DNA from 3 places in the Neobacillus sp. SRL179 genome. Region 3 is predicted to be linked to each of the others. Evidence: predicted binding sites of a transcription regulator. Region 3 holds the regulator's gene; each other region holds the start of a gene.

Region 1 (7,887 bases), 1.1 Mb from region 3:
TTTGCCTTTGCAACCGCAGATTCTTTTTCAGCAGGGTCGGCAGATTTCGCCATTTCAACAAATCGTCTGGCTTCTTGGAATAATTGGTTTCCCATGTTATATTCCTCCAAGCGAGGACTCTTGCACATTGGCCATCTTCTGAGCTTCCGCTTCAGCGTAGGTCATGTGATAGGGGATACGTGCAGCATGTTTGCTAACCGTATCTACACCATGCTGGACAAAGCGTTTTGATTTGTTTCGTTTACCCATTCGAATCCCTCCAATATGCTCATAGCTCTTATTGAAACAGCAACGCTGCCTCAATAAATAGTATGTACCAAACTTAGTGGATTCATTAGGTAAACAGTGGCGAAATGGAGTGCTTATTTTAAATTTAACAAATCAGCCAAATATTCACCAACACCATCTTCTTCATTACTTAGTGTGACATCTTTAGCTATATTTTTGACCTGCTCAATTGCATTTCCCATCGCAATTCCATGGCCTGCATATTCAAGCATTTCGAGATCATTGTCTTCATCTCCAAATGCCACAATTCTTTCGGCAGGGATATTGTAATAATCAGCAGCCTTTTTCAACCCAACCGCTTTATTAAGTCCAACTTTAATAATTTCTATTACATGCCATGGAGCAGCCCAGCTCCGCTGTTCAATGACTTCGGCATGAATTTCTGATAAATGGTCACGAATCTTTTGCAGTTGATTTTCTTCTGTATGAATAAGCATACTGGTTGGTGAATCTGTTAGGTAATTAGCTAAATCGCCTGTGGTAATTCTTGGATTACCAAAACTAAATATATCCAACAACTTTTCATCATGATAGTGGAAGTAAACGTCATCCATGACTTCCGCAATAATGTTATGGAACTGAAAACTTCTGCATGCTTCTACAATGTCTTTTGCTACCTTAACATCCAGTGGTTCATGATAAAATCCCCAGCTATGATTGCGAGGATGGTGGGTAAAAGCTCCATTAAAGTTGACAATGGGTGTGTCTAAATTCAATTCTTGGTAATACATTTCGCTGGAACGAAAAGGTCTTCCTGTTGCGATCATGACAATATGACCTGCTGCTTTGGCTTTTTGAATAATTTCTTTATTTTTGGGTGATATAGTTTTATTATCGTTTAATAATGTACCATCTAAATCTAATGCAATTAAATGTTTCTCAGTCATACGGACTCCTTCTTATTATAAATTTTCTAAAAAAATGCGTTGCCTTAGGAAAAAAATTGTCTACATGTTACACTACTTTTATAACCTTGTGGAAATTTTTTAATTCTATTATTACTATGTTAACAATTTTATATCTAAACTGTAAAAAAATTCACACCATAAGATATAAAAAACTATATACTTTTTATAGATTTAGGAGAATAGTTCTTTTGGTCTCACCCCAAAATAAAGTATTGCAAATTTTCAGTACGGACCAAAAGATATATAGAAAGTATGGATGTTAACATTAACATAAAATAAAAGGAGTGGTTTATACATGAATGAGGAATTAAAAGATAATATTATGGGTGCACTTGAACTAGTCATTGACCCTGAACTCGGAGTAGATATTGTTAATTTAGGTTTAGTCTATGATGTTGATATGAATGATGAAGGTGTAGTCTTCATTACAATGACTTTGACAGCAATGGGCTGCCCACTTGCTGGGACAATTGTTGATCAAGTAAAGCGTGCTTTAGCAGATATACCCGAAGTTAATGATACCGATGTGAATATCGTCTGGAATCCACCTTGGAATAAAGATATGATGTCACGTTATGCAAAGATTGCTCTAGGAATCCGCTAATTGGATTTAATACAGAATAAACAATTTCTAAGAAAACAGCAGATTTTTTCTGCTGTTTTTTTATGACATAAATTAGACATATATTCCTTCCGGTTTGTGAGATAGTTCACTTTTTTTCAATATAAACACCTTTATAATACAAATTATTAAGGCTGTTTAGATTGGAATAGTCGAATTGGGAGGCGTTTCGATTGTCTTTTAACCGGGATTTTAATAAAGATCCGTTTATTGTTATATGGGAACTAACACGTGCGTGCCAATTAAAGTGTCTTCATTGCCGTGCAGATGCACAATACACACGAGATCCGCGTGAGTTATCATTTGAAGAAGGCAAACATTTAATTGATCAAATATATAATATGAATAATCCTATTCTTGTATTTACAGGCGGCGACCCCTTAATGAGGGCTGATATTTTTGAAATTGCCAAATATGCTGTAGAAAAGGGTGTAAGGGTGTCGATGACACCAAGTGCAACCCCTAATGTAACCAAAGAAGCGATTCAAAAGGCTAAAGAAGTTGGACTTTCACGCTGGGCATTTAGTATTGACGGACCTACAGCGGAGATACATGACCATTTCCGGGGAACAGCGGGGTCTTTTGATTTAACAATGGAACGAATCAAATATCTCCATGAACTTGAAATTCCGATTCAAATTAACACTGTTATTTCCAGGTATAATTATGAATACCTTGATGAAATGGCAAAGATGGTAGAAGATCTAAATTGTGTACTATGGAGTGTCTTTTTCCTTGTTCCAACAGGAAGGGGACAGGTCACAGATATGATTTCACCAGTAGAACATGAAAAGGTTCTTAGATGGCTTTATGACCTAAGTAAACGCGTTTCGTTTGATATTAAAACAACTGAAGCTATGCATTATCGCCGAGTGGTCATTCAGCAAAAGATGCGAGAAGCAAAGGCACAGAGCGATGAAATAGATTATTTAAATGCCTTAACAGAGAAAGGATTAACGGGATCCATTGATGGTCTTGGACGTGCTCCTAAAGGTGTGAATGATGGAAATGGCTTTGTGTTTATTTCCCATATAGGGGATGTGTACCCAAGTGGATTATTACCTGTAAAAGCAGGGAACGTTCGTGAAACACCACTAGCGGAAATCTATCGTGAATCCCCTATTTTTAAGGCGTTACGAAATCCAGACGAATTTAAAGGTAAATGCGGTGTGTGTGAATTTCGCTATGTGTGCGGTGGTTCAAGGTCAAGAGCTTACGCGATGACAGGTGATTACCTTGAAAGTGAGCCATTTTGTGTGTACATTCCTAAAGCACTAAGAGAAAAACAAGAGCAAAAATAAGTGAAAAAATGCAAAGGCTGCCTCTAATGGAGAGACAGCCTTTGCAATAAGGGAGAGATTTTTCTCTATTCAATATTACAGTAAACAGCTGAACAATTTTCGCAGCCAATTTCGTCTTTTAAATATTGCAAATCTAATATTGAAATTTTTCCTTTTTTAACAGAAATAATATGATCTTTCTTTAAATCACTTAGGATGCGATTAGTACTTTCGCGGGAAGTCCCGCAAAAGTTTGCTAGTTCTTGATTGGTTAAGGGCAAATCAATGAGGATTTCACCGTCTTTCTGAATTCCATAACTATTGGACATCCGAATAAGTGTAGAGAAGAGGGCGCCGCGTTTTCCATTTAATACAAGATCACGAAATTTTGTTTGTGTTTTTCGAAAGTGATCACTCATCCATTTCATAAACTCAAACGCTAGCTTGCTATTTTGGAAAATCTCACTCTCAAGTAAATCTTTGTTAATTGCTACAATTTCACCCTCCTCAAGTACTCTTGCACTAAATAAATATCTCGGGTCATTTGTAAAAAGCGTCAATTCACCACAAATATCATTAGCACTGCAAATTCTTAATGAAAGTTCACGGCCGTCTGACGTAATTTTACTAATTTGAATTTTACCAGAAATTATAATGTACAGCTCCTCAGCAACCATTCCTTCTTGAAATAAATAGCTTCCTCTTTCACTTCTAAATTTTCTATCTGCAAAATGAAGCAACTCTTTTATTTCAATGGAATGAGTGGGTTTTATCGTAGTTAACATTACATTCACCTCTAGGTCATATATATATAAACGAGCAGTTAATTCTTTATTCGGTTTCGTTATTATTAGTTTAACGTAAGACAAGTGGAAAAACCGAAGTAAACAATGACAATATAGTGAAAACCTGTGAGGAAAATAAAAACCAGTATAATTGTCTAATCTTATCTGTTGAAAACTTTTACTGAAATCTTAAGTTTTTTCTTTATTAAACATCTGTTAAGATGAGAAATATATAAAAAGTATATTAATAGTGAATAAAGTAACAGCCTTTTAGAAGAATCCCTGTTACAATTAGTATCAAATGGCTTCTTTTTAAAAAAGTGGAGTTGATATAATGGAAAAAACTATTATTAAAGATAAATTAAATAGACCTTTACATGATTTAAGAATTTCAGTTATTGACCGATGTAATTTTCGTTGTCAGTATTGTATGCCTGCAGACAAATTTGGACCAGACTTTGAATTTTTGCCAAGAAGTGCCCTGCTTTCCTATGAAGAAATTGAACGTCTAGGAAAGATATTTGTCAGCCTTGGGGTTGAAAAAATCCGCTTAACTGGAGGAGAACCACTGCTTCGGAAGGATTTGCCGCTTCTTGTGCAGAAGCTTTCAGCCATTGAGGGACTAATGGATCTTGGATTAACTACGAATGGTGTCTTGCTGCCGAAACTAGCAAAGTCTTTAAAAGAAGCTGGATTGAAACGAGTAAATGTTAGCCTTGATACCCTGAATGATAAATTGTTTGGAGAAATTAATGGTCGAGGAGTCGGCACGGGACCTGTTTTAGAAGGAATTGAGGCAGCAAAGAAGGCTGGTCTTGGCGTCAAAATTAATATGGTCGTAAAAAAAGGTTTAAATGATACAGAAATTATTCCCATGGCACAGTATTGCAAAGAGCATGAATTAGAATTACGCTATATTGAATTCATGGACGTGGGCGCGACAAACGGCTGGAAAATGGACGATGTCGTGACAAAGAAACAAATTTATTATTTACTGAAAGAGCAATTTGAGATGGAACCCGTCGATCCTGCCTATTACGGTGAAGTAGCAAAACTGTACCGATATAAAGACACTAATGTGAATGTTGGATTCATTACTTCTGTTTCTGAATCTTTCTGTTCTAGCTGCACCCGTTCACGACTGTCAGCTAATGGGCAAATTTTCACTTGTTTATTTAATGGAAACGGACATGATATTCGAAATTTCATGCGGAATGGAGCAACTGATGAGCAAATCGCCGAACGAGTTACAGCGATTTGGAATGGACGCGATGACAGATATTCAGATGAAAGAACGGCCGAAACATATAAAAATCGTAAAAAAATAGAAATGTCTTATATAGGTGGTTAAAAGAACAGCCCGCTTGAGATAGCGGGCTGTCATTTTTTATCTTATTTGAATCAAAAAACTATATTTATTTGAATATTTAAGATCGTTCCTGCTAAGGGGCCTGTTGATTTCCGCTCCAGGTGCTTCGCTTTCCGCGGGCGTGCCGGGGAGCCTCCTCGTCGCTTCGCTCCTGCGGGGTCTCCCCAGCCACGTACTCCCGCAGGAGTCTTCGCACCTTCCGCTCCAATCAACAGACATGTTGAAAATCTATGTATTAATAAAATTATTATAATAAATTAACGCAGTAAACCGTTAAAGATTACGAACAAAATAAAAGGCCACCGAAGGTTTATCGACAGCCTGACAGCCCGCTTAAGGAAGCGGGCTTTTTTTATTAATCGATGTATCGTGGGAATAATATATTATTTTCAAGATGCACATGCATAAAGGTTAAGCCTTCTAAAGCTTCTAAGCGTGCATAAACTAAACGATAGGTTCCACAAGCATCGACTGGAAGAGCAAAATCTGCTGTCACTTCACGGATTTGTCTTAAAATCTCACCAGCATGGTCATGCTCTTTTTCTAATTCGACAATGTATGCAATGGCTTCTTCACGATTTTCTACAGTCCCATCAGCAAGTTGCTTAATTAATGGGAATACAGACGCTTCCTCTTTTGCCATATGTTCTAGTAATTCTTTTTTGAATTCATAAAAGAGTGCATTCACTTTTAATAACTCGGGATGATTGTCACCATGGACACGTGAAACTTTTGTAACATAGGGGCTAAGTAATGCTAATTCTTCCTCGGATACACGATGATAATTAGTAATAACATGTTCAATAATCGTATGAGAATCAGAATTCGTCCAAACGGCTACATCTCTTTCAGTGTTCTCATATTGGTCAAATACTACATTTAATTCTTCTACTAAAGTGTCTAAGTTTAAACCGTTTTGATCTACTGCAGCAGCTAAAGATATATTACCTCCACAACAGAAATCAATGCGGTTCTTTTTAAATACATCACTTGTCTTTGGTAGTTCGTTAACAATATCTTTAACTAATGAATTTGCGGTAATTGAAAAAGTCATCATAATATCCTCCTTGAAAGGTAAGGTAATTAATTTCTGACTTAAGCATAATGGAAAACAAATTAAAATAGGGTGACCTGCATCACACATGGACTATGATTTTATAGTATTCCTCTAATTTGTGACATTTGATATGTTAGAAAGGAACCTATAGAATTATAATAAATAGTAGCATTTTAGATTTACTACATATTAATTTTACCCGTTTTTAGGCAGGAGCTGATTTTTTTGTTAGAAAGAAGAAGACCCATTCCCATTGGGGAGGCAGTCCAACATATAATGGACCATCAATTACAAGGGAACACTGAAAAAGTTTCTATTAATGATAGTTTTGGACGATTTTTATCAGAAGATATTATTGCCACTAGTGATGTCCCACATTTTGATAGAGCACCATATGATGGATTTGCTGTGAGATCTGTTGATACGCAGAACGCTTCCCCATCAAATCCAATCGAATTGGAAGTGGTTGACCACCTAGGTGCAGGAATGGTTTCCAAGAAGATTGTCGGGCATAATCAAGCCGTTCGAATCATGACAGGTGCAATGATGCCTGAAGGGACCGATGCGGTCGTTATGTTTGAAGTGGCCCAGGATTACGAAAAAGATGGAATCCCATATATGTCAGTTAAAAGAAAGATAAATAAGGGCGATAATGTTTCCTTTATTGGAGAAGATGCAAAACAAGGTGAAATTCTTGTGAAAAAAGGAACATTGGTCAATCCAGGTATTCAAGCGATGTTGGCTACCTTTGGCTATAAGGTAGTTCCGGTTGCCAAAAAGCCGCTTGTCGGACTATTTGCAACGGGCACAGAGTTACTAGAAGTGGAAGAACAGTTAGTTCCAGGGAAAATTCGCAACAGTAATTCTCATATGATTGCAGCTCAAATTGAGAGAGCTGGGGGAGTTGTACAATATTTTGGTAAACTGCCTGATGAGTTTGATACATGTTATGAAGCTGTGAAGACGGCCTTAACAAAAGTTGACATGCTCATTACAACTGGCGGAGTATCGGTTGGAGACTATGATTACCTGCCTGCTATTTATGAAAAACTTGGTGCACAAGTTCTATTCAATAAAGTAGCGATGCGTCCTGGCAGTGTAACAACAGTTGCCGTCTATCATGGCAAAATCCTGTTTGGATTATCAGGTAATCCCTCTGCTTGTTATGTTGGCTTTGAATTATTTGCCCGGCCAATCATTCGAAGGTTGTTATTTACAGAAAGGCCTCATTTAAGGAAAGAAAAAGCGTTGTTGGAGACAGATTTTCCAAAAGCTAATCCCTTTACAAGATTTGTCCGTAGCAACACTTTTATTGATGAGGGCAGACTTAAAGTAACACCGAGCGGTCTAGATAAGTCCAATATTATCATGAGCTTAGCTGGTGCTAATTCATTAATGATCCTTCCAGGAGGGACCAGGGGCTTTACATCAGGTACAGAGGTGGATGTTTTGCTCCTCGAAGATCAAATGGGCAGTGAGTGGCCTTGGTGAAGCCGGTTATTTTTCAGGTGGTGGGGTATCAAAATAGTGGAAAAACAACGATTACCTCAAAATTGCTTGAGAAGTTAACATCTCTTG
Region 2 (7,887 bases), 400 kb from region 3:
CCATTTCTAAACCTCCGGATAAATTTAAATATCTAAATAAACGAATATGTATTTATTTCTAGAATATCCGAATTAATGGCAAAGCATTCTCCATAAAGAGGTCAACAGGAATGGGTGTGTCTCTGAAAGGAAAAAATGACATTGAAATTGAAGAAGTGCTTGAAGTTCATTTACTTGAGGCTGTGGCAGAGTTTAAGAGGCGAAGCCCAATTAGCTTAAATTTAGGGCTAATATAGGCTTCCATTATCCCAATATTAAAATGCTTTGTTGAAGATTAAAATTATAGGAAGAATTTCTTGTATTAACATTTTGTAGGAGTAGTATTTTCCTATATAGAGCGAAGAATATAGGTTAGCAATGTAAATGCTGTTACACAAGTAAAACCCCTTCAAATACATTGAAGGGGTACTCTTAATACTATTTTTTCTCCATCATAACGAATAAAACACCCATAAGAATTAGGATGGAACCTATCCAAAACATTACACCTATACTCTCTCCTAGAATAAGCCAACCGAGTAAAGTCCCAACCACAGGTTGAAAGAAGAAAAAGATCCCCCCACTTGAGGCGTTAAGCATTTGTAAACCGCGATTCCAAAGTAAAAATCCACATGCTGTTGATATAATCCCCAAATACAAGACTCCTCCCCAAATAGTCGGATGAGTCAATGGGGAGAGGTTCATTTCATGTAATCGTGGCAAAACAAAGGGGGTCAACACGATTAGAGCCACCAATATGGAATAGGTGGTCACCACAATTTGTGAATAATCACTCGGCACGCGCTTTATAAGTACAGACATAAGTGCCCATGTTAAAGCAGCAATAACAAGTGAAATCCCACCCAGTCTACTGGACAAATTCACATCACCGACTCCAACAATGAGAATAACGCCAATGGTCGCTAAACAAACGGAGAGTACTTTTTTTAACGTCAACTGTTCTTTAAGAAGCAGGCGAGCAAAGATCACCATAAAGGCTGGTGTGGAAGAAGTTATAATAGCTCCCATTTGTGCTGTAGATAGCATTGTACCAGTTTCTTGGGTAACAATTGAAATGGCGTTACCGATTATTCCAATGGATATGATTAGTAAGATATGACGTTTATCGATTTTCCATTTCTGCCGTGTTAAGAAGCCAATAACTAGAAGTACGACAATAGCGACTAAATAACGCATCCATACAAGTTCAAGCGGCGGTATGACTGGCACGACAACCTTAACAACAACGTACATGCCACCCCAAATACTGGCGGCCAAAGTTAGATAAATAGAACCTAATAAGGTGTTTTTCATTTTTATATACCCTCCGTCTTTTAAATAGTTCAAAATGTCCCTAACGGAGAGATGTAGCCACCTTCACTCCATTAAGAGAAGTGTGCTACTGGTACATCATTTTCAAATAAGGGAGTCCTATACATGTTACTATCACCTCTAGTCCAATTTAATAACAAATATCTGTAATTATTGTAGCAGAATATTATGAATTTTTATATTTTAAATGGGTTAAGTGGGACCATATTCCAATTTCTAGTTTCATATTTTCGTTGATAGTATTATCATAAGAGTAACGTAGAGTTTAGAACGGAATATCTAAATATCACAGCTATCTACGATACTGAGTAGTTTGTTATGTGAAATACTGAACAATATGAAGTAGCATTTCATTCTTTATTCTTAAAGGAAGAAGGAAAACATGATGGCGAATTATAATTGGTTAGAAACGTTACATGTAACAGAAGAAATGATTACAAAAACGGATCATCGACTTCCCGTCATATGGATAAGTGCATTAGATTGCACAGGTTGTAAAGAAGCTTTTACTCGTTCCACTGAACCAACTACATTGGATACGATTCTGAATTTTATTTCGTTAGAATACAGTGAGCTGCTCTCTGTGGCGAGTGGTTTTCAGGCTGAGAGCCATAAAGACTCAATTTTTGAAAAGTATAGTGGGGAATATGTTCTTGTTGTTGAAGGGAGTATTCCTTGCAGTGATGAATTTCTGATGATTGCAGGTAAATCTGTAAGGGATGAAATTGTTCATGCTGCTAGAAATGCGAAAGCAGTTATTGCCATGGGAAGCTGTTCCGCTTGGGGAGGAATACCGGCTGCAGGCAGTAATCCAACAAATTCTGTTGAGATAAGAAAAGTCGTTCCCGAAGATAAACCTTTGGCAATTGTACCAGGCTGTCCGCCCATACCTGAGGTAATCATTGGAACGCTTTTACATGTGCATTTTCATGGAGAGCTCCCAGAGCTTGACAAAAAACTTCGGCCCAAAGCTTTCTATCAGAAAACTGTCCATATGACATGTCACCGAAAGCCCTTTTTTGATCAAAAACTATTTGCGTACTCTTACGATGACGAAGGCGCTAAGGCAGGGTATTGCTTGTTTAAATTAGGATGTAAGGGCACACTAGCATTTAATGCATGTGAATCGATTGGTTACGACCGTTGTATTGCTGCCGGTTTCTGCTGTATGGGCTGCTCTGAAAAAGGCTTCTGGGATAAAGGTGGATTTTGCAGCAGCAATAGGAAAAAGTAAATATTAAGACCATATGGATACTTTCCTAAGGGTTTCTTGGCGAACAGTGAAAGTAACTGCTCGCCTTTTATTAAATAGGAAGCAAAACAGGATCCGAATCTATTTATTTATTTTTAAATGCCTCCGAACTAAATAGAGAAATAGAAACATGAGAAGTGGCAAGATATAGCCAATTAGTTCTATATAAACAGGCGGATTCGGATGGTCAGCAGTTACAAATATTCCTCCATCTTTACTCCCTAACATTCCATTGAAAATTCCATAACATACATTTAAGCCCCAATGGATACCTGTGTCTGCCCATATCGATTGTGTACGATAAAAGGCATAAGTTAACGATAAACCCAAAACAAGAGAAAACAATAGATTAGAAAAGCTAAAGCCTTCATTCCAACTATCATCCAGTGCATACAATAGGATGGATATCATAAAAATCCATTTTTTATTCAGTCTATCTTTTAGATGACCAAATACGTATCCTCTAACGATAATGTCATTTAAAAAGGAACCGATAAAAAATGAAAAAAAGACAAAGAAGAATAATATCAATGATTCCGTTACATTTTTCACTTCAACAATTTCAAATCCATTTAAAAAATAGACAATCATATACTTTAGTAACCAAAAAGAAAAACCAATGCTAAATCCTATTATCACATTTTTCTTCCATTTTTGATGGAACACAATACCAATTCTTTTATAGGTATGTAACTTTGTTCCTTTGAGAATCAGTTTTAATAGCGGGAAAAATAAAATAACAAGCAGCAGCTGGAGGACAATATTACTTGCCTTGGCAATAAAGACATTTAAATAAATGTCCAGCAAAAAATATCCTAAAATTACAACAAAATAATAATAATTACCCTTCTTTAAAAAAAACATGTTCTCCTCCTGAAACTTTTGAAGTAAGACTATATCTTTATTTTACAGAAAAATTTTGAACTATTGTTATTTTTTGTAACTAAATTTTTCATCCTCTATGGGTACTTGTGATAAGACAAGGCAAATTAAATAGGGTTCAGCCACTAGTTGTTATATAATAAAGAATATTTTTAATAGATCAAAGGAGATAACTGCCATGGATTTGAGAGATCAAATCATTCATTATGTTCCATACAATGCTCAAGAAGCTAAAGACCAAGAGGTAATCTTACGATATATGGACACATTTGATAACTTATTAACGAGAGAAAATGAATTTGCTCATTTTACTTCCTCGTCGTGGGTTGTCAATCATAGCCGTACGAAAGTGTTAATGGCCTATCATAATATTTACCAATCCTGGTCATGGGTTGGCGGTCATGCTGATGGTGATGCGGACTTACTGCATGTGGCCATGAAGGAGACGGAAGAGGAAACCGGATTGACTAATATTACGCCTGTATCGAAAGAAATTTATTCGGTGGAAATTTTAGGAGTTCCTGCTCACGTAAAAAAAGGAAAACACGTGGCTACCCATGTGCATTTGAATCTAACTTATTTAATAGAAGCAGATGAAGATGAAGAGACACACATCAAACCTGATGAAAATAGTGCTATTAAATGGATGGGTCTTCAAGAAGCAATAGAAGCGAGTACAGAGCCCGAAATGAAAGTGGTATATCAGAAGTTGAATGAAAAACTAAAGCTAAACGATTATTAATAAGAAAAAGAGATGCGAAATGGCACCTCTTTTTCTTATTTTGCCTCTAGGGCTTTTCTTTCCTTAAATTCGGTTTTAATTTTTGCCAATGTATCCGCGTCTGTTAAAAGGTGTAAGGCAGTTAATGCCAATGCTTTTGCCCCAGTGAGCAGTCCGTGGTCGCCTGTTGGAGAAGCGGCTGCTTCTTTGAAAGGGACGGTATGTGGGACAATTTCGTCTGCACCAATTTTAATATAAGGATGGATGGTCGGAACCACTTGACTGATATTCCCGGCATCTGTGGAGCCAATACCTTTGTCATCCACCGCAATCGTTTCGCCCAATTCTTCGACGACTTTCTTAAATACAGAATCAAAACGTTTATTTAATACAAGATTATCGACTTCATTTTGAAAAGCGATGATGTTGACCTTTGCGCCTGTGGCTAAAGCGGCTGCTTCGGCTACAGCTTTCACCTTACGTGTGACTTCATTTAATCTTGTTCTCGTAGCAGCTCGAATATAGAATCTAGCTTTAGCATATTCAGGGATAATATTCGGTGCATCACCGCCATGTGTGATAATGCCGTGGATACGGACATCATCTTGGAGCTGCTGTCTTAAAGCATTGATGCCATTAAAAAGCTGAATAACAGCATCTAAGGCATTAATTCCTTCATGAGGAGAAGCTGCCGCATGGGCCGGTTTTCCAATGTACTCAAAGTCGAGCGGGTCAACCGCAAGCGATGTACTCGTCAGTCTGGTTTGGCCGTGAGGATGAACCATAAGTGCGGCGTCAATTCCTTCTACTAATCCATGTTTGACAAAGCTCCCTTTTGCACTGCCGTTTGGACCGCCTTCTTCAGCGGGTGTACCGAAAACAACCGCTTCGCCGCCGGTTTCTTCTAACACTTTACTTAAGGCAATCGCTGCTGCGACACTGGTTGTTCCAATAATATTATGGCCGCATCCATGTCCCAATCCTGGGAGGGCATCATATTCGGCAAGGAATGCGATGGAAGGACCTGGCTTGGAGGATTTTTTCCGAGCAACAAATGAAGTTTCATGTCCGGCAACAGCCTTTTCAACCTCAAATCCTTCGCTTTCAAGAATGTCCGTTAATAAGCCGGATGCAAAAAATTCCTCATTGCCGATTTCCGGCTTTTCATGAATTTGGTGGCTTGTGGAAAGGTAACGCTCTTTATTGCTTTCTACATTAGTAATAATGGTTTCTTTTAATGCTGTGAATGATGGCACTGATACGGTCATGTTGTCTCTCCTCCATTTTTAAAGAGGTTCCTGCTGCTTGAGCAAAAACCTCTTAAGATTGTTAGTTAGTAGTTTTAAAAGTATGATCATCCTACCAACCGATATTTTTTAAAGGAACAAAAGTCGGGATTAAATTCCCATCGTATTCTTTTTCAATAAATTTCGCTGTGTCCTCTTCTTGGAAAAGTTCTGCAATTCGCTTAAGGGTCTTGTTGTTTTTGTCTTTTTTATTTACAGCAATAATATTAATGTATGGTGTAGCTGTTTCACTTTCATGGAAAATGGCATCTTTTAAAGGCTTAAGACCGGCATCATTTGCAACACCATTATTGATAACAGAAGCGGCTACGTCTGGTAATACGCGCGGCGTTTGGGCCGGAACCACTGGAACGAATTTAATATTTTTTGGATTTTCTTTCACTTGGTCAAGTGAGCCATTTGGATCAAAGTCTTTAGGTAACTTAATTAGGCCAGCTTCTTGAAGAAGCAGTAATGCACGGCCTTGGTTAGATGCGTCATTTGGTACAGCAATTTTGGCACCATCCGGAATATCCTTTACATCTTTATATTTGTCAGAGTAGATCCCCATTGGAGCAAGAACCGTTGTGGCAATTGGTACAAGATCGAGTTTATGTTCTTTAATGAAGACATCGAAATATGCCACTGTCTGGAATGCATTCGCATCAAGCTCACCTTCAGCAAGAGCGGTGTTTGGAGCAACATAATCAGAGAATTTTACAATTTCAATATTGATGCCCTCTTTCTTTGCTTTCTTGGCTACATAATCCCACTGGCGCGTATCCGTTCCACTAATCCCAAGCTTGACCGTTACGGACTCTTTACCAGAAGCTGCTTTATCTTTTGATTGACTAGAGCATCCAGCCCCCAATACGGCTAATGCAACAATAATAATGGTGAATAAAAATTTTTTCATGTTGTTTTCCTCCTACGTTATCTACGTCTTAATTTCTTTGCTGCTATATTGCCTAATGACTGTAATCCTTGAACAATCACAATCAGAATGACTACGGTTATAATCATCGTGATCGTATCAAAACGCTGGTAACCATATGTAATCGCTAGATCACCGATTCCGCCGCCACCGACTGTGCCAGCCATGGCGGTGGCACCGACTAGCCCGATGGTCGCAATGGTAAGCGCGAGAACGAGGGAACCGAGTGCCTCTGGAACAAGAAACTTCGTAATAATTTGCCACGGGGTTGCACCCATGGCCTCAGCTGCTTCAATGACACCAGGATCAACTTCTAACAAGCAATTCTCTACTAATCTTGCAATGTAAGGACCTGCATAGAAGACGAGCGGTACAATGGCGGCCGCCGTTCCGATGGACGTATGGACAATAAAGCGTGTAATCGGAATGATCGCCACTAATAGAATAATGAACGGAACTGAGCGAAAAATATTAATAATCCCACTTAAGATCGTGAAAAACGGGATATTCTCAAGAATGTGGCCCTTCCTCGTGACAACTAGTAAAATTCCAAGCGGTAATCCAAGAATGGCGGAAAATACTAGCGAGAAGGCAACCATCTGAATGGTTTCCATTAAAGCTGTAATGATTTGATCTGAACTAACTAGCATGTGCAATCACTTCCTTCACACTGATGTTCTTCTCGTTGATATAGGTTAGTGCCCGAATGACTTCGTTGTCATCCCCCTGGAACTCTACGATTAAGTTTCCAAATGGGGTACCTTGAAGTTCGGTAATGTTGCCAAACAAAACATTGATATGGATATCAAATTGCTTCGCAAGCTCGGAAAGCAGCGGCTGGCCGGCAGAATTGCCGACAAAATTGATACGAAAAACCTTGTTCATTCCTTCATGTTTTTCAATGACTTTTAGGATTGAATCTGGCAGCTGGTCGTTCATGACAGTGCTGACAAAGTTCTTGGCTGTTTGTGTCTTTGGTGCTGAGAAGACGTCAAATACTGTCCCCTCTTCAATAATTTTTCCCGCTTCAATCACTGCGACTCGGTCGCAGATTTCTCTGATTACCGCCATTTCGTGCGTGATGAGGAGAATCGTAATGTTGTATTCCTGATTAATTTTCTTCAAAAGCTGAAGAATTGAACTCGTGGTTTGCGGGTCGAGAGCTGATGTAGCTTCATCACAAAGGAGAATAGATGGCTGGGTTGCCAGTGCCCTAGCAATCCCAATTCTTTGCTTTTGTCCTCCGGAAAGCTGGTCAGGATAATAGTCGGCTTTATCAGCCAAGCCAACAAATTCTAATAATTCCTGAACCCGTTTTTTGATGATTTCCTTTGGCTGCTTTTCAAGCACGAGGGGCATTGCCACGTTTGCAAAGACTGTTTTAGAGTTTAATAGGTTAAAATGTTGGAAGACCATCCCGATGTTTTTCTTAATCTTCCGCACTTCTTTTACGGAAAGAGATGTGAGGTCATGACCATCGACAATCACATTACCTGAAGTC
Region 3 (7,887 bases):
GCATTGCTTTACGACGGTCACCAAAGCCAGGAGCTTTAACAGCAACAGCGTTGAATGTTCCGCGAAGTTTATTTACTACTAATGTAGATAATGCTTCACCTTCGATATCTTCAGCAACTAACAATAATGGTTTACCTTGTTGAACTACTTGCTCTAATACAGGAAGGATTTCTTGAATGCTGGAAATCTTCTTGTCAGTGATTAAGATGTATGGGTTATCTAATACAGCTTCCATTTTGTCAGTGTTTGTTACCATGTAAGCCGAAACATAACCACGATCAAATTGCATACCTTCTACAACATCAAGTTCAGTTGTGAAGCCTTTAGATTCTTCAATCGTGATAACACCATCGTTACCAACACGTTCCATTGCTTCAGCAATCAATTGGCCTACTTCTTCGTCAGCGGAAGAGATGGCAGCAACTTGTGCGATAGAAGCTTTGTTTTCGATTGGTTTAGAAATAGCTTTCAATTCTTCAACAGCTGTAATAACTGCTTTTTCAATCCCTTTACGGATACCCATTGGATTAGCACCAGCAGTTACGTTCTTTAAGCCTTCACGAATCATCGCTTGAGCAAGAACAGTTGCAGTAGTTGTACCGTCACCAGCAACATCATTTGTTTTGCTTGCTACTTCAGCAACCAATTTAGCACCCATGTTTTCGAATGCATCTTCTAATTCGATTTCTTTTGCAATTGTTACACCATCATTTGTAATAAGTGGTGAACCAAATTTTTTCTCAAGAACCACGTTGCGTCCTTTAGGTCCAAGAGTAACTTTAACTGCGTTTGCTAATGTATCTACACCACGAAGCATTGCGCGACGTGCATCTTCACTAAACATAATCTCTTTAGCCATGTTAAAAAAAACCTCCTCATTTGTTTTCAATTTTTCGGCTTCGAAAGCCGTCATCTAAACTGAGTACCACTACTTGAGCACTGCGGTTTTTTATTTACTCGCCTACAATAGCAAGGATATCGCTTTCGCGTACAATTAAATATTCAACACCCTGGTATTTTACTTCCGTACCAGCGTATTTTGAGAAGATAATACGATCGCCTACAGTTACATCAAGTGCTACGCGCTCTCCACTTTCAAGTACGCGGCCAGTACCAACGGCAACAACTTTACCTTCTTGAGGCTTTTCTTTCGCTGAATCCGGTAATACGATCCCGCTTGCAGTCTTTTCTTCTGATTCAACAAGCTCAATGATAATACGATCACCTAATGGTCTTAACAAATCAAACAACCTCCTCAAATTTATATGTAATTCTGTCATTATTAGCACTCTCTATTAATGAGTGCTAACACAATTATTATAATAATGAATCTGAAAATTTTTTGCAAGTATGAAGCATAAATTTTTATAAGAAATTTACAATTTGACAACCTTATAAAGTATGGTGAAAATAGGCGTTTCTATACCTATCTTTCTAAAAAAATCGTTGAAAGTTCATCATGTTAAAAATTTTGTGGATTTGGGTAACGATGTCAATAGAGTTCATGGACCGAAATATGAATGTGGTCCCAGTCGCGGGCAATGCAACTGGGGGTTCATTTACCGTCACCGCTATACTTTCGCTCTCAGGGGTAATGTACCTGCAACTTCATTTACCGCCCCCAGTAAAATATCGCTCTCACGGGCCATCCGGATATCCGCTTCACTATAAAAAAGTACATCTAAATTGAAACTGGTCTAGTTTTAAGAGTAAAATGAATACTAGTGTTATATGCTTAATAAATATAGGGAATCAATGCTATTTAAAGGAGACAAACATTTGAAAAAGGAATATTGGATCGTCCTCATTGTCTATATTGTGATGCAGCTTTCAAGTATTGTTGGACTGCCAATTTTAATGTTCGGCTTTAAGGCTACTGGCATCAGCCAACGACTTGCTGTTCCAATTTGGCTTATCGCTAGTTTTTCCATTGCCCTTATCATCATTTTGTTTTTACTAAGAAAAGAGATGAACTCGCTGAACCTTGACAAAAGGGGCAGTTCTTTAATCAATTCCATCATCTGGGCTTTTCTAGGTATTTTCCTGGCTCTGTTTGCCCAGTACGCTGCAGCCATGATTGAAACGATGTTGGGCATTAAAATGGGGTCTGAAAATACGCAGAATATCCTCAACATTATCGAAACCTTACCATTGGCGATTTTGGTAACCAGTATCATTGGACCAATATTAGAAGAAATTGTGTTTCGAAAAATTATTTTTGGGGCTCTATATAAACGGTTTAACTTTTTTATTTCTGCTTTACTAAGCTCAGTTATATTTGCCTTGGCCCATATGGAGCCCATCCATATTTTACTATACTCAGCAATGGGCTTTACCTTCGCCTTTCTCTATGTCAAAACGAAGCACATCCTTGTGCCCATTTTTGCTCATGTTTCCATGAATACTATGGTAGTATTAGTGCAATCTGTTTACAAAGACGATATTGAAAGACTAAGACGTGAAGCTGAAGCCGTTCAAAATTTTATCGGAGGATTTTTATGAGACGTTCACCCTTGTTTTCTGGCTTAATATACTTCCTGCTGGGAGGTCTATTTACTTATTTTGCGATCGATGATGTACAAAAAAATGGCTGGGGCTTCTTCAGCTATCTCCTCGTCCTATTAGCCACATTTGATTTTGGCTCAGGACTAAAAATGATCATCTTTCACTTTAGATATAGTAAAAAACTTAAGAAATAAGAAAAGGTGTCAGGCACCCAAGGGTGCCTGACACCTTTTCTACTATTTTGACGTTTCTTACCCCTCTCAAGCTCTCTTTACATTTTTCTTTTAGTCTTGATGGTAGAGGAAGGGTCTTCTTTTAAATCCTGTGTGAATTCAATCAAACCAATTTGACAGCCTGGGCCAATCTTGACCGTTTTCCCGCGCACTACTTCGGCCTTTGTATTTTCTAGATAGATGTCATCCCCTTCAATCACCTTTGCCGCAAGTGTGCCAGCTTCTTTTCCGAACGGAAGAAGTGAATTTTTCTTTCTTTTAACGGTGATCGTTCCACCGCCAATTTCAGCAGCTGTGCTTTCACCAAAACGCAAAGCAATTTTCATTTTATCTGCTGATAATAACCCTTTGATTTCAAAGCCGCCGCTCGAATCGAAGGTCTCAAATTCGACATCTCCATTCACTGCGATGCTTCCCTTAATCGTTGCCTTATCCCCACTCAAACTTTCATCCACTTCCAGCAGCCCAAAGACCTTCATTTTTTCTAATTTGGCCTGTTTCCGGACCATCATCGAGCCCATGACGAGGGTTTCCTTAGACGCTACATCCCCTTTAAACTCTGCCTCACCCATGATCTTCAACGAACTAGTCATGACATTTTCATTGGTTTCACTCGTCCCATAAACATGGAAGGTCGAACATTCGACATCATTGACAATCGTTCCTTCTCCTCGGATGCTTATTTTATCGTATATGCCGCCAGGATAACTTCCCGAACCATTTATAACTAGATTTTTACTCATTTCGACCCCTCCTAAACCTTTCTACTCTCCCGAATAACGGCCTGTTTATCCTGTGAAAAATCTTCTGTATATTCTACTAGGCCAATTTCACAATTAGGTCCTATTTTGACGTGGTGACCTCGGACAACTTTTGCAATCGTATTTTCCAATTCAACGATGTCACCTTCGATTAAGTCGGTTTCCAATTGTGTTTTGAAAAATGGCTTAAACAACGAACCTATAAATGACCCTTTTTGCTGCCTAACAATAATGGTTTGCCCTCCGATTTCCTTTGCCTTACAATCGCCATAAATTTTAATATCCACTTGATCAGCATTGAGAAGACCGCCAATTGTAAACCGATATTCTCCCTTAAAGGTTTCCGCTTCACAATCTTCTCCGACCGTAAAAAAGCCCCGTTGACTTATTTCCTCACATTTTACTTTTCCACCTACGGAGACTTTACCTGAAACCTTTAAATGGTTCACTGACAGATTTTGATCAATCTTTGCTGTCCCTTCCACGATAAACTTGTGAGCCTCCACGTTCCCATTAAACCGGGCCGTTCCATTAATCTTTGCGTTATTGGCTGTCACATTTCCCTTCATCGTGCCAGAACCATTGCACTCAACCTCATTGCATTCCAAGTCAGTGTTAATGGTTCCCTTGCCATTTAAGGTAACAAGGTTGAATTGCCCTCCATTTGATGAACCTAATCCATTAATAACCAGGTCGCCCCTGTTTTTCGTTTCCATCGCTATTCTCCTTTAGAGTAATTTCGCTTTTATTTCCTCCATACAACTCATCAGCGATAATGACACGACCATCTTTGTGTCTTTATCAAAATGGAACTCTTCCGCATTTATTAACAGCAGACAGGTTGATACACCCAGCTTCCGCGTTACGACCAAATCACAGCTTTTTTGCTTAATTAGCTGAGCATGGTCCTTTAATACCTGAAGCAGCATTTTTCCTTCGTCTAGATTGATCTCCCCTGATTGGAGAAGCTTCTCTAACACATAAACTTCCAGCATTCTAGTAAAAGTAAATTTGTGACTGCCTTTATCGTGGGTTAAGTAAAAGCTCATCACCATATCCGAAACAATGTTACGTTTTATTAATTCATCTTTTTCCAGCTGCAAATCGCCTATATTAGGTGAAAACATATCAGCGAGCTCATCCAAGGACAAATTTTCTTTCATCATTTGAATCTTGTTAATTCTCTCTAAAATCTTCTCTTTTGGAAAAAATGTTTCTTGGCCGGTAAAGGTGGATTTTCGAATAAACCATTCTTCTGGTATAAGATCCTTCCGCTTCCATCTATACAATTGCCCGTAAGATATCCCGGCAAGATCTAATAAATCTTTTTTCGATATTAACTCCTCGCTCATTTATGAAAACCCCTTTCATGAAAACAGTGTAACATAACACTGTTACGCATGTAAAGCTGCTAATAAAAATTTTCCAAAAAAAGGGCCCCCACATTTTGTGAAAGGCCCTTTTGCTTATTCTTCTTCTTTTTCTTGAGTTGGATAATGTTTCAAAAAGTAAATCAATGATTGTAATTCAACCGCTAAATCAATGTGATGAACCCGAATCGATGACGGGACATTTAACCGTGCCGGGGTGAAATTTAAAATTCCTTTTACCTCCGCCTTCACAAGCCGGTCGGTAATCATCTGCGCAACGGGGGCTGGCACCGTTAGAATAGCAACGGAAATTTGCTCCTCCATTAATACCCTTTCAAGCTCATCCATATGGTAAACCGGTACCTCACGGACTTTTGTTCCCATTTTTTCTGGATCCACATCAAAAGCACACTCTATTTTGGTATTATTATTTTTCAAAAAATTATAATTTAAAAAAGCCGTTCCTAGATTACCTACCCCAATTAAGGCAACTTTTGTCAGTTCATCTTGGTCCAACGTTTTACGGAAGAATGTTAACAGGTAATTGACATTGTATCCATACCCTTTTTTACCTAAGGCGCCGAAATAAGAAAAGTCTCGACGGATGGTTGCTGAGTCTACCTTTACGGCCTCGCTTAATTCTGCAGATGAAACCCTTTGCTTTCCGGAAGTATGCAAGTTCTTTAAAAATCGATAATAGAGAGGCAGCCGTTTTGCTGTTGCCTGTGGAATCTTCGTCGTTTCATTACTCATAATTTCTCACACCCCTTCAAATCCCTTTGTTAAATCCGTTCATTTCTCTTAAAATCGCCATTTTTACCGCCCGTTTTTTCAACTAAATAGGTCGGTCCTATGACCATTCCTTTATCTACCGCTTTACACATATCATAAACAGTTAAGGCACAAGCCGAGGCTGCTGTGAGCGCTTCCATTTCCACCCCAGTATTCCCTTTTGTTTTAACCGACGCAGCAATATATAATTGATAGTTGTTGTTTTCGCTTTGTTCCCATGAAAAGGAAATATTTACTCCCGTTAAAGGGATGGGATGACACATCGGAATAATGTCCCATGTCTTTTTAGCAGCCATGATTCCAGCCACCTGGGCCACTGCTAAAACATCGCCTTTTTTCATTTCATGATTGGTTATTTTCTCAAAAATCTCTTTACTAACCGTAATGCTGGAATGAGCTAGAGCTGTCCGTGCTGTTTCCGGCTTGTCGCTAACATCGACCATTTTTGCTCTGCCCTCTTTATTAAAATGAGTAAACTCTGCCATATAAAAAATCCTCCTACCCCAAAATAATACACTATTATTCACATTCTGTGTGTGAAACTTTGCACGAAATAGACACTTTTTCACAAAAAACGCAAATTTCCAGTATCCAAACTACTCAAAAGTCGCGCTTTATTGCCGACATTCGGGATATAATGTACACTATTTATATGTAATAGAGGTGAATAAAAATGATTTTGTTGCAAGTGAATCAACTACAAAAATATTATGGTGCTGACCTTATTTTATCGAATATAAAGCTAGAATTACAAACACGGGACCGTGTTGCCCTTGTCGGCCGCAATGGTGCCGGAAAATCAACATTACTGAAAATTATTGCTGGTCATCTGTCACATGATGGCGGCGAGATTATCAAGCCCAAGGAAGTAACCATTGGCTATTTAGCGCAAAATACCGGCCTTGAATCCCATTTGTCCATTTGGGATGAAATGCTGACCGTTTTTGAACCGCTGCGCAAGCTGGAAAATTCGCTGCGCAAGCTCGAAGAACGAATGGCCGATCCTAGTATTTTTGAAGATTCAGCCACATACGAACGAATTTTAAAAGAATATGATCAGCTGCAAGTAAAATTTAAAGAACAGGGCGGCTATCAGTATGAAGCTGATATTCGTTCTGTCCTGCATGGTTTAAACTTTCAGGAAAGTTCCTTAATGATTTCAAGTTTGAGCGGCGGTCAAAAAACCAGGCTTGCTCTTGGAAAGTTATTGTTAACAAGACCTGATATTTTAATTCTGGATGAGCCTACCAACCATCTTGATATTGATACCCTCTCCTGGCTTGAGCAATATTTGCAGGGGTATGATGGGGCAATTTTGATCGTTTCCCATGACCGATACTTTCTGGATAAAGTCGTCACACAGGTATATGAGGTCTCACGCAAGCAAATTGGGCGGTTTACAGGCAACTATAGTTCATACCTGGAACAAAAGGCCGCCAATTATGAGCGCGATCTGAAAGTCTATGAAAAACAACAGCAAGAAGTCGCTAATCTGCAAGACTTTATTCAACGGAATTTAGCCAGGGCCTCGACTACGAAACGGGCGCAAAGCCGCCGTAAAAAACTCGAAAAAATGGAGATCATCGACCGGCCGCTTGGTGATGAAAAATCAGCTAACTTTTCCTTTGAAATTGAAAAACAAAGCGGCAATGATGTATTAATTGTCAATTCGTTAGCGGTTGGTTATGATGGTGAACAAGTGTCGGAGGCCATTTCGTTTCGTGCCTATAAAGGAGAAAGTATTGCCCTTGTGGGACCGAATGGGATTGGCAAATCAACACTTCTGAAAACCATCATCAAGAAGCTGCCTGCCCTTGCTGGAACGATTCAATACGGATCAAATCTTTTGATTGGCTATTATGACCAGCAGCAAGCTGAATTAACCTCCAATAAACGGGTACTGAATGAGCTTTGGGATGACTTTCCTTTAAAAAGTGAAAAAGAAATAAGAACCGTATTAGGTAATTTCTTATTTTCCGGTGATGATGTATTAAAAATCGTTTCAACCTTAAGCGGCGGTGAAAAGGCGAGGCTGGCGCTGGCTAAACTTATGTTAGAAAAAGCAAACCTATTAATTTTGGACGAGCCTACCAACCACCTTGACCTTGATAGCAAAGAAGTCTTAGAAAATGCGCTGATCGATTACCCTGGGACGATTTTGTTTGTTTCCCATGACAGGTATTTTATTAACCGGATTGCGACAAAGGTATTGGAATTAAGCAAACA

What was found. Region 3 encodes Rex, which represses fermentation and respiration genes when NADH is low (regulators of the CRP and FNR family bind a similar motif). Its sites were predicted from a motif close to TTGTGAAATATTTCACAA; they were not measured.
Region 1: AC4E8C_RS06575 (TIGR04053 family radical SAM/SPASM domain-containing protein) is a predicted target of Rex. The motif match lies at 1,895-1,912, and genes of this name have one in related genera.
Region 2: AC4E8C_RS03355 (hydrogenase small subunit) is a predicted target of Rex. The motif match lies at 1,630-1,647, and genes of this name have one in related genera.

Annotation. Positions count from the first base shown of each region.
Region 1 covers NZ_OZ481792.1:1,335,202-1,343,088, forward strand. The annotation lists gene AC4E8C_RS06555 (DUF3813 domain-containing protein) at 1-95, opposite strand, end outside; gene AC4E8C_RS06560 (hypothetical protein) at 97-249, opposite strand; gene AC4E8C_RS06565 (Cof-type HAD-IIB family hydrolase) at 363-1,175, opposite strand; gene AC4E8C_RS06570 (metal-sulfur cluster assembly factor) at 1,492-1,800, shown strand; gene AC4E8C_RS06575 (TIGR04053 family radical SAM/SPASM domain-containing protein) at 1,992-3,119, shown strand; gene AC4E8C_RS06580 (Crp/Fnr family transcriptional regulator) at 3,185-3,883, opposite strand; gene moaA (GTP 3',8-cyclase MoaA) at 4,218-5,234, shown strand; gene ric (iron-sulfur cluster repair di-iron protein) at 5,608-6,309, opposite strand; gene AC4E8C_RS06595 (molybdopterin molybdotransferase MoeA) at 6,535-7,800, shown strand; gene mobB (molybdopterin-guanine dinucleotide biosynthesis protein B) at 7,797-7,887, shown strand, end outside.
Region 2 covers NZ_OZ481792.1:680,913-688,799, forward strand. The annotation lists gene AC4E8C_RS03345 (DUF3231 family protein) at 1-4, opposite strand, end outside; gene AC4E8C_RS03350 (DMT family transporter) at 418-1,293, opposite strand; gene AC4E8C_RS03355 (hydrogenase small subunit) at 1,694-2,545, shown strand; gene AC4E8C_RS03360 (CPBP family intramembrane glutamic endopeptidase) at 2,645-3,427, opposite strand; gene AC4E8C_RS03365 (NUDIX hydrolase) at 3,624-4,187, shown strand; gene AC4E8C_RS03370 (M20 family metallopeptidase) at 4,223-5,434, opposite strand; gene AC4E8C_RS03375 (MetQ/NlpA family ABC transporter substrate-binding protein) at 5,526-6,368, opposite strand; gene AC4E8C_RS03380 (methionine ABC transporter permease) at 6,386-7,036, opposite strand; gene AC4E8C_RS03385 (methionine ABC transporter ATP-binding protein) at 7,026-7,887, opposite strand, start outside.
Region 3 covers NZ_OZ481792.1:279,738-287,624, reverse strand. The annotation lists gene groL (chaperonin GroEL) at 1-859, opposite strand, end outside; gene groES (co-chaperone GroES) at 954-1,241, opposite strand; gene AC4E8C_RS01580 (CPBP family intramembrane glutamic endopeptidase) at 1,780-2,502, shown strand; gene AC4E8C_RS01575 (YdiK family protein) at 2,499-2,699, shown strand; gene AC4E8C_RS01570 (cytoplasmic protein) at 2,777-3,481, opposite strand; gene AC4E8C_RS01565 (polymer-forming cytoskeletal protein) at 3,493-4,215, opposite strand; gene AC4E8C_RS01560 (YhbD family protein) at 4,228-4,851, opposite strand; gene AC4E8C_RS01555 (redox-sensing transcriptional repressor Rex) at 4,966-5,622, opposite strand; gene moaC (cyclic pyranopterin monophosphate synthase MoaC) at 5,652-6,146, opposite strand; gene AC4E8C_RS01545 (ABC-F family ATP-binding cassette domain-containing protein) at 6,335-7,887, shown strand, end outside.